3 regions of the Thioalkalivibrio sp. AKL8 genome follow, and region 2 is predicted to be linked to each of the others. Evidence: predicted binding sites of a transcription regulator. Region 2 holds the regulator's gene; each other region holds the start of a gene.
The links. Region 2 encodes sigma-54, which starts transcription at its own class of promoters, with help from an activator protein. Its sites were predicted from a motif close to TGGCANGNTNCNTGCTT; they were not measured.

Region 1 (6,182 bases), on a different contig from region 2:
GCGGGGCGGTGCCGAAACGTTCTGGCCCGAATCGTTGCCATGGCTGGAGGACCAGGATGATTCGGCGGCTGCGCCGCCTCACCCCTTCGGGGCTGCACACGCTGCGCGCGCGCAGTGGTTCGCCGCGCTTCGCCGAACCTTCCAGGTTCGAACCCTGGACACGCTCAAACAAACATAGAGAAGGGCCCCACGAGGGGGCCCTTCTCTATGTTTGGCTGGGGGACCAGGATTACTCGGCGCTATGCGCCTCGCCCTTCGGGCCAGCGCCGCATACGGCGCTGTTCGGCTCGGCTACGCCTCACCGTCGAACCTTGCAGGTTCTCATCCTGAAATCTTCCAGCCATTCATGAAAAAAGGCCCCACAAGGGGGCCTTCTTCCATGAATGGCTGGGGGACCAGGATTCGAACCTGGGTTGGCGGAGTCAGAGTCCGCAGTCCTACCGCTAGACGATCCCCCAGTAAACCGGGTCGGGTGCAGCCCGAAACTCGACGCGAATTTTAGCGCTTCGAGTACTGGGTTGCACGACGGGCCTTGCGCAGGCCGATCTTCTTGCGCTCCACCTCGCGGGCATCGCGGGTCAGGTGACCACCACGACGCAGCGACGGGCGCATGTCTTCGTTGTACTGCACCAGGGCGCGGGCAATGCCCAGACGGATCGCGCCGGCCTGGCCGTTGCCGCCACCGCCTTCAACGGTCGCGATCACGTCGAAGTTGCCGGTCGACTCGGTCGCCTCCAGCGGCTGGCGTACCACCATGCGCGAGGTCTTGCGGCCGAAGAAGTCGTCCAGCGGCTTCTCGTTAACCGTGATGTTGCCCGTGCCGGGACGCAGGAAGACGCGCGCCGAGGCGGTCTTGCGGCGGCCGGTGCCGTAATACTGATTGATAGCCATTCGGATCGATTCCCTTGCTGATTCTGGCGGCTCAGACTTCGAGCGGCTGCGGCTGCTGGGCCGTGTGCCGGTGTTCGGTACCGGCGTAGACCTTGAGCTTCTTGAACATGGCCCGGCCAAGCGGGTTGCGCGGCAGCATGCCCTTGACGGCAAGCTCCAGCACCTTCTCCGGATGACGCTCGATCATCTGGGTGAAGTTGGCTTCCTTGATGCCACCCGGGTAACCGGAATGGTGGAAGTACTTCTTGTCCATGGCCTTGTTGCCGGAGACGCGGATCTTCTCCGCGTTGATCACGACGATGTAGTCGCCGGTATCGACATGCGGCGTGTACACGGGCTTGTGCTTCCCGCGCAGGCGATGTGCGATTTCCGTGGCGAGTCGACCGAGGGTCTTGCCGTCGGCGTCGACGAGAAACCAGTCGCGTTCGACTTCGGCCGGCTTGGCGCTAATGGTACTCATGATGTTCGATGCTCCGAGGTCGGGGCGATTCAGAAAGCGCGCAAGAATAACGCTTCCCTCCGCCCAATTCAAGCTACAGGGACAATTCCCGAGACGCGAAGGCGTCCGCCCTCGGGGGAATCACGGATCAATGTGCAGAACATTCGCGTGCATGCCCCGGACACAAACAAGGGGCCGCCCCGAAGGCCGGCCCCTGCAACCCCCCGGGCGCAATGCCCGGGGGGTTGCGCTGCCCGTTACAGCTGGGCTTCAGCGCGCTCCTGGACTTCCTGCATCAACTCGGGGTCGTTCTGCAGGGCCATGGCCACTTCGTTGTATTCCTCGACGCTCATGCCCGAGTCTTCAACCGCGTTGACCATTTCGTCCTGTGCTTCCTGCTGCATGGACTGGGCCTCGGTTTCGTCCTCGGCACTCTGCAGGCGGTCGGCGAAGTCTTCGCGCACTTCCTGCACCGCAACGAAGGCGGTTACGAAAGTGTCGATGTCTTCTTCGCTCAGATCCACCTCGGGGGCTTCCTGCATCGGGGCGCCACCCTGGGCACCACCCTGAGGTGGCTGGCCGCCCTGAGCACCGCCACCGGCACCGCCTTCCTGAGCCGGCGGCTGGCCGCCCTGGGCACCGCCCATGTCACCCCCACCGGCGCCACCTTCGGCACCGCCGTACTGGGCGGAGGCGGCTCCACCCACGGCAAACAGGGAGGTCAGGGCCATCGCGAGCATCGTCTTGCGCATATTCATCATGTTGCTCCTTTTCCTTTGGATCGTTCGGATCTCGGGGCGAAGCCGGCTACGACTCAAGGTCGATCATCAGCACGCCCGATTTCGTTGCAACCGTGTGAGGAGGAATGGTCCGTCACTGCGGTTCCGATTCCTCGATTGCTGCCCGAGGAGGAGCAGGCATCGTGCCAAGATTGGAAAAAGACAAACAAAACACTTTTAAACAGCGACTTATGCTCTCATCACCCCAAAAGGGCCGGGGAACGCGCCAACGGTAAACCGGGTCAGAATGATACATGGGTCAGGTCGACCCGGGTCAGGATGTCACGATGGGTCGGATTCCCCGAGTTTGCGGTACAGCGTCTTGCGGCCGATGCCGAGGATCCGCGCAGCGCGTTGCTTGTTGCCGTCCACATGCTCCAGCACCCTGCGAATGTAGTCGCGCTCGCGCTCCTCCAGGGTCGGCCACTGGCCGTCGTCGCCCATCCCCGGGACCGGCGTCGCCCCCTCCGCCCGGTCGCCCGTCGTTCCGCCGGGATCCTCGGCGGGCGCCTCGAATACGCGCTCCGGCAGATCACGGGTCTCGATGACCTCGCCGGCCGCCAGGGTGGCGGCACGCTCCATCAGACTCGCGAGTTCGCGGACGTTCCCCGGGAACGGATACCGCACCAGCGCACGCAGGGCCTCCGGGCTCAGGCGACGCTCGGGCAGGTCGCGGGCCAGGGCCTGCTGACGCAGGAACTGCAGGGCCAGGCGTTCGATGTCATCGCCACGCTCGCGCAGCGGCGGGATCTCGATACGAAAGGTCTCCAGGCGATAGTAGAGATCCTCACGGAAACGACCGTCGGCAATATGTGCCTGCAGATCCTGATGCGTGGCCGCCACGATACGCACATCGGTCGCGATCTCCTCGTTGGCGCCCACCGGACGCACGCGACCATCCTGCAGAAGACGCAACAGCTTGCTCTGCATGGCCACCGGCATCTCGGCAATCTCGTCCAGGAACAGGGTGCCGCCGTCGGCCTCGGTAAACAGGCCGCGCCGAGCCCCCTTGGCCCCGCTGAACGCACCGGCCACGTGCCCCAGCAACTCCGACTCCAGCAGGGCCTCGGGGATGCCCGCGCAGTTAATCGCCACGAACGGACCACCGGCCCGCTCGCTTTCCGCATGGAGCGCGCGCGCCACCAGTTCCTTGCCGGTCCCGGACTCGCCGGTGATCAGGACACTGCCGTCGGCGGCCGCGATCCGCCGAATCAGGTCGAACAACTGCAGCATGGCCGGACTGCGGCCCTGCATGCCGTGAAAGCCATCGGCCTGCGCAAGGACCTCACGAAAGCGACGCACCTCGTCCTTCAAACGCCGCGCCTCGGTCACCCGGTCGGCGGCCAGACGCAGGTGATCCAGATCCACCGGCTTGGTCAGGAAGTCATCCGCCCCCGCCTTCAGCGCGGCCACCGCCTGGTCGATGGTCCCAAAGCCCGTGAGCATGATGAACCCGGGTGCCGGCACCCGGGCGCGGGCCTCCTGGAGCACCTGGAAGCCATCCGCGCCGGGCAGGCGCAGGTCGCTCACCACCAGACTGAAGGCCTGCTGCGCAAGCACCCGCGCGGCATCCTCGGCACTGGCAACCGCCGTAACCGCGTAGCCGGCCTCGGTCAGCTCCTCGGTCAGCAGTTCGCGATGCCCGCGATCGTCCTCCACGACCAGGACCGACTCCGGGGGCGTTGCGGGGACTTGTGCCTTGCTGCTCATCGAAGCGAATCCTCCTGGGCGCCAGCTGACACCGGCAGATGCACGACAAAACGGGTCTCCCCCGCGACACTGCGATCCAGCATCACCGTACCCCCGTGGTCCTCCAGCGCCACCTGCGCCACCGCCAGCCCGAGCCCGGTCCCCTCGCCGGTGGGCTTGGTGGTAAAGAAGGGCTCGAACAGGCGTTCGGCCTGCTCATCGTCTATCCCTCGCCCGGCCGTGGGGCCGTCGTCCGCCACCACCAGCTCGACCCGGTCGGACGAGGCATACCAGCGGACCCGGACCTCGCGGGCGGCGACCTGCGCGGCATTCTCCAGCAGATTCTCCAGGGCCTGGCCCAAGCGCAGGCGGTCCGCGGCGATGGTCAACTCGGGGCCTTCGAGCCGGAATTCCACCCCGCCGGAGGCATGCCGCTCGCGCACACGCCCGACCAGATCTCCAACCAGCTGCGCGAGACCCAGCGAGCGTTCCTGCAACGGATTGCGCCGGGCAAAGTCCAGCAGCTGGCGCACGATGGTCTCCACCCGCTCCAGCTCGGCCTTCAGCGCCTCCATCTCGGTGCGCGCCGGATCCGCCTCCGGCAGGTGCCGGATGGCGCGCTGCACGCGACCGGCGATAATCCCGAGCGGCGTCCCCAGTTCGTGTGCCACGCCGGCCGCCAGCTGGCCGATCGCCGCCAGCTTCTCCGAGTGCCGCAGCTTCTCCTCCAGCCGTCCCTGCTCAAGGCGTTGCGCCTCCAGTTCGGCCTCCGAGGCCTCGCGACGCTCCATCATGCGGTTCATCGAGACTGCCAGGCCGCGCAGCTCCGCCGGTCCCTGTTCCGGCGCCCGCAATCCACGCTGACCCCCGCCAATCGCGCGCATCGCGGCCATCAACCGAGACACATGCCGCCCCACCGCCCGGTGGTACCCGAACAGCACCACCAGCAGAAACAGCCCGCTAATCCCCAGCATCAGCAACCCACCCTGCCACTGGAGCTGCGCGACGAAGGCCCGGAACGGTGTGACGTCGCGCGTCACCTGCAACAGCCCCACGATGCGACCGGCCGGATCGGACAACGGAAGAAAGAACGAAAAGGTCTCGCGCCCCTGATGTTCGCCGAAAGCCCCGAGGCTCCCGGTTTCGCTGATGACCTGCGCCTCGCCACGGCGCTGCAGGGTCGGACTGGGCGGGCCACTGGCCGCCACCATCCGGCCGTCGGCATCGTAGACATAGACCCCGAACACCTCCTCGATCTGGAACAGGGAGTCCAGCGACTGCTGCACACCGGCCGCGTCGTCCTGCAGCATCGCACCGGCCACAGGCAGGCGGATCGAGCGCGCCACCAGCTCGATGTCCTCCTGCATCCGGTTTTCCATCTGGGTCTGAAATTCGTGCAGACCCAGCGCCACCACCGCGGCCATCAACAGCAGCAGGGGCAGCAGCACGAACGACAACACCGCGGTGCGCAGACTGTTCAGGCGTCGGGTCATAAAGGGCGATTCGCAGCGTCGTCGAAGGCCACCATGGTAGACACGGCGGCCGGCATGACGCGAATTGCAGGCAAAAAAAAGCGCGGGTCGAGGCCCGCGCCAAGAAAACCACCAAAGGAGGATGGAGGAGTCCACCAACCGCTGACAGGGGGGACAGCGATTAGCGTATGCAAATCTTCTAATATGGCGATATTCTTGTCAAGCGGTGAATGCGCAGGGGGTCGCAGATTCACCGCATCGTCATATCACGTACCCTTGAAGACCTGCATACCCCGTAAGACGCCCGCTCGACGGTTCTATTCCCGGGTGCGCGCAATCCAGCGCCTCCAGCCTTCAAAATTCGAATTCGTTCACGGATCCCGCCGCTATGCTTCGCCATCTGAGCCACCCTGTCACCCCGCTTGCCCAGAACGCCACTCTGATCTGGTGCGACGTCAGCGGGGCGGCGGCCTGGGTCGATCCCGGCGCGGATGCCGCGGCCCTGGAACGGATCGCGCGGGATCAGGGCGTCCACCTGGAAAAGATCCTGCTGACCCATGGCCACCTGGACCACGTGGGCGCGGCCGCCGAACTGGCCAAACGTACCGGCGCGCCGATCATCGGCCCGCACCGCGACGATGCCTTCTGGCTGGACCAGCTCCCGGCGCAGGCGCAGATCTTCGGCTTCTCCGAGGTCCAGCCACTGGTGCCCGATCAGTGGTTGGAAGATGGCGACACCGTCGAGCTCGGGCAAGCCACCCTCCACGTCCTGCACTGTCCCGGCCACACCCCGGGCCACGTGGTCTTCCACGATCGCGAGGGCCGGCTCGCCCTGGTCGGTGACGTCCTGTTCCACGGCGCGATCGGCCGCAGCGACTTTCCACGCGGCAACGGGCGCGAGCTGCTGGACTC
Region 2 (6,182 bases):
TGCGCGCCGGAATCGCGGCTGGAGGCGGGTTCCACGGGCTTAGTCCTCGCTGAAGCGGCGCACGAGTTCCTGTTCCAGGGCCGTCGCATCCCCGGCCCGGCGCAGCGCTCCGATGGTGTCTGGCTGCGACAGGCCGCGGGCGAGTTGGGCCAGCAGGTCGAGGTGGTCGCCGGTGGCGGCCTCCGGGACCAGCAGTGCGATCAGGATATCGACCGGCTCGTGATCCATGGCGTCGAAGTCGACGCCCTTTTCCAGGCGCAGCACGGCCACGCGCGGCGCCTCGAGATCGGCCAGGCGGCCATGGGGAATCGCAACCCCATGGCCGAGACCGGTGGATCCGAGTTTTTCGCGTGCGGACAGGGCCTCGAAGATCGCATTGCTTCCTGGTCCCGTGCCGTCACCTCCGCCGGCGAGGAGGTCCGCCAGGGCCTCCAGGGCCCGTTTCTGGCTGGAGCACTCGGGTTGCAGGCCAATGCGCTCGGAGGTGATCAACTCGGCAATCGTCATGGATCAGGAGGCCTGCTCGCGGTTGCGCTGGGCACCTTCGGCGCGGTGGTGGTCCTTGACCTTTTCCTTGTGCTTGATCAGCTGACGGTCGACTTTGTCGATCAGCGCGTCGATTGCGGCATACATGTCCTCGTGAGAGGCCTCGGCGTGGATGTGATTGCCGCTGACCTGGAGATTCGCTTCGGCCTGGTTGTGCTGATTCCGGGTCTTCTCGTGGGTCAGCACGACGTGGACGTCGATGACCTTGTCGAAGTGGCGCTCCAGCTTCGCGAATTTCTCGTTGACGTAGTCGCGCAGGGCGTCGGTGATGTCCACGTGGTGGCCGGTCAGGTTGATCTGCATGGTCAGGACTCCTTGGTTACTTGCTGCCGGTGGGCATCGAGGCCATCTGCCGGCGTTCGCTGGATGAAGGGATGTGCATCGCCTCGCGGTACTTGGCCACGGTGCGGCGCGCTACGTTGATGCCCCGGTCCGACAGGACCTGGGCGAGCCGGGCATCGCTGAGCGGCTTGTTCGGGGGTTCGTCGCCAATCAATTCGCGAATCATGGCACGGATGGCGGTGGCGGAACACTCGCCGCCATCGTTCGTGCCGACATGGCTGGAGAAGAAATACTTGAACTCGAAGACCCCGCGCGGGGTGTGCATGTATTTCTGCGTGGTAACCCGCGAGATGGTCGATTCGTGCATCTCCAGGGTCTCGGCAATGTCGCGCAGGATCAATGGCTGCATCGCGACGTCGCCATGCTCGAGAAAGCCCTGCTGGCGGTGGACGATCGCCTCGGCGACCCGCAGCAGGGTGTCGTTGCGGCTGTGCAGGCTCTTCAGGAACCAGCGTGCCTCCTGCAGCTGATCGCGCATAAAGGCGCTGTCGCGGGCATCCGAGACCTGGCGCACCATGCCGGCGTAGAGGTCGTTGATGCGGATGCGCGGTGCGATCTCCGGGTTTAGATCCACGCGCCAGCCCTCGGTGGTGTGGCGCACGTAGACATCCGGGACCACGTATTCCGAGGTGGCGGAGCTGATCTGTGCGCCGGGGCGCGGGTTCAGGGTGCGGATCAGATCCAGTGCGCGGGCCAGTTCGTCCGGGTCGCGTACGCCGGACTGGCGCTGCAGGGCCTTGTAGTCGCGCTTGCCCAGGCTGTCCATGCCGTGTTCCAGGATCGCCCGTGCGGCCTCGCGGGCCGGGGCGTCCGGGGCCAGTTCGCGTAGCTGGATCTCCAGGCACTCCCGCAGGTTGCGCGCGCCGACCCCCAGCGGGTCGCACTGCTGAATCCAGTGGAGCACTGCCTCGACCTCGTCGACGCCGACGGTTTCATCCTCGCCTCGGCTGATGGTCTCGGCCAGGGTTTCCAGGTCACCCTCGAGATAGCCGTCGGGGCTGATGGCGTCAATCAGGGCCGCCCCGATGCGCTGGTCGCGCGGTGTCAGATGGCTCAGATGCAGCTGCCACAGCAGGTGATCCTGCAGGCCCTCGCCGTCGTCGTCGCTGGTGTTTTCCAGCGGGTCGCGGTCATCCACGCCCTTGTTGGGTGTCGGGGCCGGTTCGTAGATGTCGTCCCAGCGGCTGTCGGTGGTCAGTTCCTCGGGGATCACGTCATCGCTGGTGGTGGTGGCCTCCATGCGATCGCCTTCCACCAGCTCGCCGTCCTGGTTCAGGCGCTCGGTGTCGGCCTCGGCCTCTTCGTCCTCGACCTGTTCGAGCATGGGGTTGCTCTCCAGCGCCTGCTGGATCTCCACCTGGAGCTCGAGCGTGGACAGCTGCAACAGGCGGATCGCCTGCTGCAGTTGCGGGGTCATGGTCAGCGTCTGACCCAGCTGCAGATTCAGGCCGGGTTTCAGCATCGCGTATTCGGAGCGAGGGTGGGCATTGGTGGAATCTTAAAGCCTGCCTTGTGGTTTGTGCACCGACCGGGCCGCATGTGGGGCGCTTTCACAGGCGGAAGTTCTCGCCGAGATAGACCCGGCGCACCTGGGGATCGGCCAGCAGCTCGTCCGGTGTACCGGCGGCCAGCAGGCGTCCCTCGCTCAGAATATAGGCCCTGTGGCAGATGCCGAGGGTCTCGCGCACGTTGTGATCGGAGATCAGTACGCCGATGCCGCGCTGGGCGAGATGCCGAATCACGTCCTGGATGTCGCCCACCGAGATCGGATCCACCCCGGCGAAGGGCTCGTCCAGGCAGATGAACTGCGGATCCCCGGCGAGGGCGCGGGCGATCTCGGCCCGGCGACGCTCCCCACCGGACAGCGCGATGCCCGGGCTGTGGCGCACGGTCTCGAGCTGAAACTCCTCGATCAGGGCGTCGCCAATGCGGCGGCGCTCGTGGCGATCCAGCCCGGGGCGCAGCTCGAGCACGGCCTGCAGGTTGTCCCACACGCTCAGGCGGCGAAAGATCGAGGCCTCCTGCGGCAGGTAGCCGAGGCCGGCGCGCGCGCGTACGTGGATGGGGGCGCGGGTGATGTCGCGCTCGCCCAGGGTGATGCGCCCGGCATTGGGACGGATCAGCCCGACCAGGCTGTAGAAGCAGGTGGTTTTGCCGGCCCCGTTCGGGCCCAGCAGGCCGACCACCTCGCCGGGCGCGAGGTCGACGTCCACCTGGTCCAGCACCGTGCGCTGGCCGTAGCGCTTGGTCAGCTCGCGTCCGATCAGGCGGTCGTTGGTTTGTGCCGGTGTGGCGGATGGGCTGGGGGCGGTGGCGTTCATTCGTCGTCGCGCGGCTGGATGGTGATGCGCACGCGCTCGCTGTCGCCTTCGCCGCGTTCGGCCTCGATCACGTCGGTCGTCAGGTCGTAGGTGATGCGCTTGCCGCGCGCCTCCTCGCTGGTGGTGATCACATGGGCCTGGTCGGTGAGGATCATGCGGTCCTCGTTCAGCAGGTAGTCGATGCGCAGGGCGGTGGCAATGCGCATCTCTCCGGTTTCCGGATCGGGTGATTCCAGGCGTGCCGGCTCGCCGTGGGCCTCCATTTCGTAGGGGCGGCGATCGCGGGTGCGCACGTAGACCTTGTCGGCCTCCAGGGTCATGTCGCCGCGGATTACGATCACGTCGCCGGTGTAGGTCCCCAGCCCCTGGCGTTCGTCCATCTCCGCGCGGTCGGCAGTGATCTCCACCGGCAGTGCCGGGCCCGCCGAGCCCTGCTGGGCGAGCGCGGGCGTGGCCAGCAGGGCTAGCAGCAGGAGCGCCGCCAGGCGGGCACCCGGTTGGCCCGGACGGTGGCGAAGGCTATGGGGATTCGGGGTCATGCGCGGGATCCTCCTCGCTCGTCTCGCTGTAGAGCGAGTACACGTCATGGAACAACTCTATGGTATCCCCTCGCGAGTCCACGCGCAGACCGGTGCCGCGCTGGAACAGGCCCGGCTGGTTCAGGGTGGAAAGGGCATCCGAAGTGGCGACCATGGTGTCGGTGGCGACGCGAACATCCCGCGAATCGATGATGGTCTCTACGCGTTCGCCGCGGGGCGGCTGTACGCCGTGGGTGGGGCCCACCAGGTCCAGGGTCACGGCGGCCGGTTGATGCAGTGCGGCGGGGGCAGTCCAGCGCCATTCGATACCGCCTTCGGCGAACAGGTCGAGGTCCGGGTCGTCCACCCATTGGGGGCCGTCACGTCCAAACTCGCGCAGGCGGGTGCCGCGCAGACGATGGCTCAGTTCGCCGTCGTCGCCGGTGGCATGCAGGGTGAAGCCGTCAATCTGCAGCGTGACCTCGCCCTCGGGCGGGCTTACCTCAGCCTGCGCCAGGGGCACGGTCGCGAATGCGAGCACGGCCAGGGTCCATCCGAGTCGGCTGCGAATCCTGCGTCTCATCCGTTCAGGTAGGTCTCGAACAGCGCGTCGAGCCGGTCCTGCGCGGCCAGCAGGCCCTCGCAGGCCTCGCGCACGGCCCCGCGCCCACCATGGGCTTCGGTCACCCACTGGGCATGCTGGCGCACCAGCGGGTGGGCGTCGCCGACCGCGATCCCGAGCCCGACCCGCTGCATCGCTGGAAGATCCACGATGTCGTCGCCCATGAAGGCCGCTTCGGCGGGGTCGTGACCGGTGCGCTGCAGCAGTTCGTGCAGGGCTTCGCCCTTGTCGCGGCGGCCCTGGATCAGATGCTCCACTCCCAGGTCGCGCATGCGGTGCTCGACGACCCCGGAGGTGCGCCCGGTCAGGATGGCGATCTCGATGCCGCCGTCCAGGGCCAGACGGATACCGTGGCCGTCGCGGCTGTTGAAGGCCTTGTACTGCTCGCCGCCGTCGCCGAGGAACAGGCTGCCGTCGGTCAGCACGCCGTCCACGTCCAGGATCAGCAGGCGAACGGCCTGCTGGTGGGTGCGCAGAGTGGTGGCATCCAGGTTCATCACGCCACCCCGGCGCGCAGCAGGTCGTGCATGTTGATCACGCCCACCAGGCGGTTTTCGGCGTCGGTGACGGGCAGGGCGTTGATGCGCCGGCTCTCCATGGCCTCCAGGGCCTCCACCGCCAGCCAGTCGGGCTGCGCGGTGTGGCCGCCGGTGGTCATGGCCTCGCCGATGGTCAGGCCGTCCAGGCTGTGCCCGGCATCCAGGGTGCGCCGCAGGTCGCCATCGGTGAACACGCCCTGGATGCGATCGTCACCGTCGGTGATGATCACCAGCCCCAGACCCTTGCGGGTGATCTCGAACAGGGCGTCCTTGAGTGGGGCGTCCGGGGTGATGCGCGGGATCGCGCCTCCGGTATGCATGATGTCGGCGACATGCACCAGCAGGCGCCGGCCAAGGCGGCCGCCGGGGTGCGAGCGGGCAAAGTCGTTGGCGGTAAAGCCGCGTGCATCCAACACCGCGACGGCCAGGGCATCGCCCATCGCCAGCGCGGCGGTGGTGCTGGAGGTGGGAGCCAGGCCCAGCGGGCACGCCTCGCGCTCGACGCTGACATCCAGGTGTACGGTGGCATCCGCGCCGAGGCGCGAGCCGGGGTTGCCGGTCATCGCGATCAGCGGTACGCCCAGGCGCCGGATCAGCGGCAGGATGGTGATGATCTCGTCGGTCTCGCCGGAGTTCGACAGCGCGATGACCACGTCCTCGCGGGTGATCATGCCGAGATCGCCGTGACTGGCCTCGCCCGGATGCACGAAGAAGGCCGGCGTGCCGGTGGAGGCCAGGGTCGCGGCCAGCTTGCTGCCGATGTGCCCGGACTTGCCCATGCCGGTGACGATCACGCGGCCCTTGCACGCGAGGATGCAGCGGCAGGCCTCGAGGAAGCGGTCGTCGATGCGCCGGGCGAGGTTGCGTACGGCCTCGGCCTCGTCATTGAGGACGGCCAGGGCGAGCTTGCGGGTCGTTTCGGGGTTGAAGTTCATGCGGTTGCCGTGATTCCCAAATAGACAAGGTAGCTTGCGAAGGCGATGAGGAGAAGGGCGCCCTGCCAGCGCCGGATCTGTCCGCGGCGGCCCAGCGCGATCAGGAACAGGGCCACGGTCAATGCCAGCATCACCGGATAGTCGCGCGTCAGCACATCGGCGTCGATTGCCAGCGGCGTGATCAGGGCCGGAACGGCCAGTACCGCGAGCAGGTTGAACAGATTGGACCCGACTACATTCCCGATCGCCAGCCCGGCCTCGCGGCGGAAGGCGGCGACCACCGAGGTCGCCAGTTCCGGCAGGCTGGTTCCCACCGCGACAATGGTCAGCCCGATGACCAGGTCGCTGACCCCCAGTTG
Region 3 (6,182 bases), on a different contig from region 2:
GGTTGCTCATGACCGCATAGGCCGCGATATCGACGGCGAACACCGACGCAAGCTGTTTCAGACGATCGGCGATCCAGCCGCGGCGATGCTCAAAGGATCGTCCGGAGTGGGTATCGTGCCCGCAGAGAAACGCGCGGCGGACGCAGCGGGAAACGACGTGGTACCAGGGCGTGTCGTCCAGAGAGACGAGGGTCGAGCGGGGCTGGGTCATGATGAACTCCTTCCGTGGAGTAGGTCTTGCAGCAACGCAGATTCGTTACGTTCCTGTCGTTAGGATAGTGAATGCCTTGGAGTTTTTCAGGGCGTAGCGAAACCGCGTTCCGGGGTTCCGCTAGAGCGGGGTGAGCAGGGTGGGTGTCCCCGAGGTTCTCCCGGAGGATCTCCAGAGGGATTTTCGCCGTTACTGTTGGCGGCAGCCGCCGGGGAGGTGCGCCGTATTCATCCCGTCGGCCACGCTACAGGTCCAGCCGCTGATGCGGGAGGCTTGGTCGACGGTGCCATCCAGTGTGGGCGTCAGGATCATGGAGCCGCCAAGTGCAGAGGAATCCTCGTCCCAAGTGATGGTGATCGCGCCGTCTTCGCCGGGTTCCACATTTGCGGTTATGGCCTGAATGTAGCGGGAGTTGAAGTCGTACAGGCTCACGTCCACTGTCGTCCCGGTGCCTGTGGTTACCTGTTCCGCCATGTCGGTTCGAAGGCCCGCGGTGATGGTGAGGCCCTCGGAGGCCTGAGCACGTGCCGTGTAGTCCTGGTAGGCCGGCAGCGCGATGGCGGCGAGGGTGCTGATGATCGCGACGACGATCATCAGTTCGATCAGTGTGAAGCCGCTGTTTGTGTTCTTGCCCATGTTCCTTCCTTCTGGTTGAAGAAGTCGTCTGTTGTGAGACTTGTGTCACAAAAAATAAAGCAATAAGTGGGCCATTCGGAAGAAACGGACAGGGAACGGAGTTTACTCAACCGTAAGTAAATTGGATGTCCGGAGCCATCGCAGCCACCGTGGTGTCTTGGCGGACCACGGGCGTCCTGGAGGATTTTTGTCAGGCAATGTCAACAAAGTGGGTGTCCCAGACGATTACAAACGAAAAAGCCCCGGCATGATGGCCGGGGCTCCAGTACTGGGTGTCCTTACCCTACGTCGACCACGGGCGTCCTGGAGGATTTTTGTCAGGCAAGAAAAGTTGGCTGTCCTAGAGTGTTCAATGGGTGCTTGAGGATTGGTTCAACGTACGAATGCCCCCCCCCCCCCCGGTATCCTTCGATGAACCACAAAAAAGCCCCGGCCGGAGCCGGGGCTTGATTATGACGGCGGGACCGTCAGGGGCAGAAGGCGATTACTACCGGCAGCCGCCCGGCAGGTGATTGTCGGCCATGGTGCCGTCGGCGACGCAATTCCAACCGTTGACGCCGATTGCATCACTGATGTCGGTACCGCCATCACGAAAGGCCAGGCGAGGTTCAAGAACCATTGCACCATCCAAGGCAGCCACGGTGTCGTCCCAGTTGATGGTGATGTTGCCGGTACCCGAGATCGCCCCGCTGGTTTCATCTACGACGATGTCAACGTCGACGGTGTCGATATACCGGGCGGTGGAAAAGTCGTAGTTGGTGACGTCGAAGTTGCCAACTCCGCCGGTAGTAACGGCCTCGGCGATGTCAGTGCGCATGCCCGCTGTGGCGGAGAGGCCTTCGGCTGCCTGCGCCCGAGCCGTATAATCCTGATAAGCCGGCAACGCAATCGCCGCCAGAATGCCGATAATCGCCACAACGATCATCAGTTCGATCAGCGTGAAGCCCTTCTGGACGCTCTTCACTTTTTGCATGGTGTTTCTCCCTTGATGTCATAAAAGCTGGGCCTTCGGCCCGGCCACCCCGTGGGCAGCTGTCTGAGTAGATGCATTGGGCGTGCCAAGAGTGCGGAAATGCGTGAAAACGGCGCCCGGGCGCGGTGTGGTCTGTGGCATGGGTCACGCACGCGCGCCTCCCGGGTGTGTCACGTGACAAAAATGGTCATGTGAAGTGACGCACGTTGTCACTCTGGGGGCTGGGGTGCCTCTGGTTGTCATGGCCGGGGGTCTTGATCTTGGGGGTTCGAACGGTGGAGATCCCGGCTCTTCGCTGCGCTCCGGCCGGGATGACGGGGGGCTGGTGCTGTGGTCGGGATGACCAGGGGTCGTGACTGGGGCCGGGATGATGAGGTCTGTCGGCCGGGTGATGTGGGGGCAAGGTTCGCGGCGTTTTCCGGATTCGGCTTTGGCAGGGGCTTCGCGGGCAAGCCCGCTCCTACAGGGAGGACGGGGGTTGGGGGAGCTAGAGGCCGAGGATGGCGACGGCGGTGGCGAAGTAGATGGTGATGCCGACGACGTCGACGACGGAGGTGATCAGCGGGGCGCTGGCGACGGCGGGGTCGACGCCCAGGCGGGTGAGGGTGAACGGCAGCAGCAGGCCGAACAGGGAGCCGAACAGGACGACCAAGAACATGCCGAGCGCGATGGCGTTGGCGACCTCGAGGCTGCCCAGCCAGTTGCCGGAGAGCCAGATGGCGCCGGCCAGGGTAGCGCCGAGGGCAGAGGCGACCAGGATCTCCTTGCCGCCCAGGCGCCACCAGTCCTGGGGCTTGATGTCGTTGGTGGCGAGCGAGCGCACGACCAGGGTGGAGGCCTGGGCGCCGGCGTTGCCGCCGGAGGCGATGACCATCGGCAGGAAGAAGATCAGCGCGACCACGGTCTCGATGGCCGCCTCGAAGTGGGCGATGGCCAGGCCGGAGAGGATGTTCACGGCGACCAGGATGACCAGCCAGCCGATGCGTTTGCGGTAGAGCAGTTGCATGCTGGCATCGCGCAGGGAGAGCACGACGTCGCCCACCGCGGCCATGCGGTGGAAGTCCTCGGTGGTCTCGGCGCGCAGCACGTCCATCACGTCGTCGACGGTGATGATGCCGAGCAGGTGGCCGTTGTCGTCGACCACCGGGAGGACGTCCAGATCGTAGTGGCTGATGCGGTGGGCGGCCTCTTCGCGGTCTTCCTCCGCACTGATGCTGACGACATCGGTGTTCATGCGCTCGCGCACGCTGGTGGTGGGGCGCGACAGCAGCAGCCCCTTCAGGCGCACCCAGCCGAGCAGTTCGCCGGTGGGCGTGACCACGAAGATGGTGTTGATGGTCTCGGCCAGGTCGCTCTGTTCGCGCAGGTGGTCCATGGCCTCGGCCACCGACCAGTCCGGCTGGACCGTGGCGAACTCGGGCGTCATCAGGCGCCCGGCGCTCTCCTCCGGGTAGCCGAGCAGGGTCTCCAGGGCCTCCTGGTCTTCGTCCGGCAGGGTCTCCAGCAGGGATTCGGCCTGTTCGTCCTCCAGCCCGTCGATCACCGAGACCGCGTCGTCGTAGGACAGGGCCGCGACCAGGCGGCTGGCGTGCTCGTCGTCCAGCGCCTGAAACACGCGGGACTGATGATCCGATTCCAGATGGGCGTAGATATCCGCGGTGCACTCGACATCCAGGCGCTGGAAGAAGGCCTCCATCTGTTGGGCCGGCAGGGCCTCCAGGGCGTCGGAGAGATCCGGCGCCGCGTGCTCGGCGCACAGGCTCTGCAGGGCCTCCGCGGTGGGCGCGGTCAGCGCGGTCTGCAGGGCCTGCGGCAGGGTGTCGAGATCCGGTTCCGTGGGGCTCATCCGGGAGGTCCTATGGGATTGCCAGGCCGAGCAGGGCCGTGGCCAGCGTGAAGTAGATGAGGATACCGCCGATGTCGGCGAGCGAGGTGACCAGCGGTACGCTGGCGGTCGCCGGATCGAGGCGGAACTTGTTCAGGACCACCGGCAGCAGCATGCCGAGGATGCTGGCCACGGTAACGATGATGGTCATCGACAGCGCGACCAGCAGCGCGATCTCCGGCCCGCCGCGCCACAGCCCGACCAGCGACACCGCCACACCCATGCTGAGCCCGAGGGTCAGGGACACGCCCATCTCCTTCGCCCACAGCCGGAGCCAGTCGCGCGCGGTGACCTCGCCGGTGGCCATGGCGCGCACCATCAGCGTGGAGCTCTGCGCGCCCGCGTTACCGCCGGAGGCGATCAGCAGCGGCAGGAAGAACACCAGCACCACCACCGCCTCGATGATGTCCTCGTACTGGGAGATCATCAGCGCGCCGATGGTGTTGAAGGCGACCAGGCCGAGCAGCCAGCCGATGCGCTTGCGATAGAGCAGGAACGGGCTGGCCTCCTGCGGGGACAGCGGCAGGGTGCCCACCGAGCCCAGCTTGTGGAAGTCCTCGGTGGACTCGGCCTCGATCAGGTCCATCACGTCGTCGACCGTGACCACGCCCAGCAGCTCGCCGATCTCGCCGACCACCGGCAGGCTCTCCAGGTCGTAGTGCTGGATCCGGCGGGCGGCCTCGACCGCGTGTTCGGAGACCGCGATGGTGATCGGGTCGGCTTCGCCCAGCAGTTCGCGCACCGGGCTTTCGGCGCTGGCGCGCAGGAAGTGGCGGATGGGTATGGCGGCCAGCAGTACGCGGTCCTGATCGACCACGAAGATCACGTTGTTGGAGTGCTCGTCCGCGTTGCGGCGGATGAAGGCCAGGGCGCGCTTGAGCGTCCAGTCCGGGTCGACCGCGACGACATCCGGCGACATCACGCGACCGACCGAGTCCTCCGGGTAGTTGAGCTGCTTGAGCGCGCGGCGGATCGCGCGAAACGGCAGCAGGCGCAGGTAGCCGCGCAGGGTGTCCGGGTCCAGGGTCTGCAGCAGGGCGGTGAGGTCGTCCGCCTCCATCTCGGAGAGGATGAAGCGGGCGTCCTCGCGCGGCGAGGCCTCCAGCAGGCGGATCTGGTGCCCGGTGTCGAGGTAGGCAAAGACGTCCGCCTTGCGCCCGGGGGGCAGCAGGTTGAAGACGGCGATGAGGTCTTCCTCGCCCAGCTCCATCAGCGCGTGGGCGATGTCCTGCACGCGCATGTAGTCGAGCAGTTCGTGGAGCCCGTCGCGGTCGTCCAGACGCAACAGCTCCTTCAGCTCGATGATGGACTGCTCGAGGTGAAGCTCCATGCCCTTCTCCCGGCGGCATCGGGGCAGCGCGCGGACTGTGCACGGGCACAGGCCATCGCGGCGCCGCACGAATGCGGTGAATGGTGCAGGTTCGGGTCGGGCGGGGCCCGGCCGTTCCCGGCTCTTTGATCAAAGAGGCCTGACGGGAAGCGACCGGTTAGGGAACGGACGCTTGCCGCTAGGCGCAGATAGATCGGCTGCGTGATCGGCTGCTTGATCGGCGTGTCAAGGCGCGTTCCCGTGTGTGGAGATGGCGCTTATTCTAACGGATGCCGGGCCTCAATCAACCGCTTGTGTGGCATTTTGAAACATTCATCTACTCTTCATGGTCATGTGGAGTCGGGGCCGGGTGTCTCCCGGAACGGCCCGACACCCCGGCTGGAACGGACAACAAAAGGCGGATCGTATGGCTGAGTCATCAGCGTTTTCGGGTCCGGTCCTGCGGCTCATCGGCGCGGCGTTTGCCTACCCCGGCGAGGGCGAGGTGCTGCACGGCGTGGACTTCGAGCTGGCCCCCGGCGAGCGCGTGGCGATTGTGGGCGAGAGCGGGAGTGGCAAGTCCACCCTGCTGCATCTGGCGGCCGGGCTGGAGGCGGCGGATCGCGGCGAGGTGCATCTGGCGGGCGAGGCGCTCGCGGGGCTGGACGAGGCGGCACGCACGCGGCTGCGCCGGGCTCGCGTGGGGATCGTGTTCCAGTCGTTCCATCTGATTCCGACGCTGACGGTGCTGGAGAACGTGATGCTGCCGCTGGAACTGGCAACGCAGGCCGATGCGGCCGCCCGCCGCGAGCGCGCCGGACGCCAGCTGACAGCGGTCGGGCTGGGGGACAAGGGTGAGCGGTATCCGGAGGCGCTGTCGGGCGGCGAGCAGCAACGGGTCGCGATCGCGCGGGCGCTGGTGCACGAGCCGGCGCTGATCCTCGCCGACGAGCCGACCGGCAACCTCGACTCGCGCACTGGCGAGACGATATTCGGGCTGCTGCTGGAGCAAGTACGGGCGACCGGGTGTTCGTTGTTGCTGGTGACCCACAGCAATGAACTGGCGGGGCGACTGGATCGGGTGCTGACGATGCGCGACGGGGTGCTTCAGCCTCCGGAATCGGTGGAGGGGTTGCCGGCGTGAGCGGTCTCGTTCTGCGTGCGTGGC

Region 1: a site for sigma-54 is predicted at 2,242-2,258, ahead of G335_RS0102135 (DUF4168 domain-containing protein). Genes of this name have one in related genera too.
Region 3: a site for sigma-54 is predicted at 1,892-1,908, ahead of G335_RS0102060 (pilin). Genes of this name have one in related genera too.

The regions. Positions count from the first base shown of each region.
Region 1 covers NZ_AQYF01000004.1:9,218-15,399, forward strand. The annotation lists RNA gene G335_RS13690 (RtT sRNA) at 213-348, opposite strand; tRNA gene G335_RS0102120 (tRNA-Gln) at 385-458, opposite strand; gene rpsI (30S ribosomal protein S9) at 499-891, opposite strand; gene rplM (50S ribosomal protein L13) at 923-1,351, opposite strand; gene G335_RS0102135 (DUF4168 domain-containing protein) at 1,588-2,088, opposite strand; gene G335_RS0102140 (sigma-54 dependent transcriptional regulator) at 2,392-3,819, opposite strand; gene G335_RS0102145 (ATP-binding protein) at 3,816-5,291, opposite strand; gene G335_RS0102150 (MBL fold metallo-hydrolase) at 5,659-6,182, shown strand, end outside.
Region 2 covers NZ_AQYF01000007.1:79,046-85,227, reverse strand. The annotation lists gene G335_RS0106100 (PTS sugar transporter subunit IIA) at 40-507, opposite strand; gene hpf (ribosome hibernation-promoting factor, HPF/YfiA family) at 511-849, opposite strand; gene G335_RS0106090 (RNA polymerase factor sigma-54) at 866-2,350, opposite strand; gene lptB (LPS export ABC transporter ATP-binding protein) at 2,439-3,209, opposite strand; gene lptA (lipopolysaccharide transport periplasmic protein LptA) at 3,206-3,748, opposite strand; gene lptC (LPS export ABC transporter periplasmic protein LptC) at 3,729-4,310, opposite strand; gene G335_RS0106070 (HAD family hydrolase) at 4,307-4,846, opposite strand; gene G335_RS0106065 (KpsF/GutQ family sugar-phosphate isomerase) at 4,846-5,823, opposite strand; gene G335_RS0106060 (calcium/sodium antiporter) at 5,820-6,182, opposite strand, start outside.
Region 3 covers NZ_AQYF01000003.1:147,427-153,608, forward strand. The annotation lists gene G335_RS0102050 (transposase) at 1-211, opposite strand, end outside; gene G335_RS0102055 (pilin) at 401-847, opposite strand; gene G335_RS0102060 (pilin) at 1,335-1,820, opposite strand; gene mgtE (magnesium transporter) at 2,308-3,666, opposite strand; gene mgtE (magnesium transporter) at 3,677-5,035, opposite strand; gene G335_RS0102075 (ABC transporter ATP-binding protein) at 5,442-6,158, shown strand; gene G335_RS0102080 (ABC transporter permease) at 6,155-6,182, shown strand, end outside.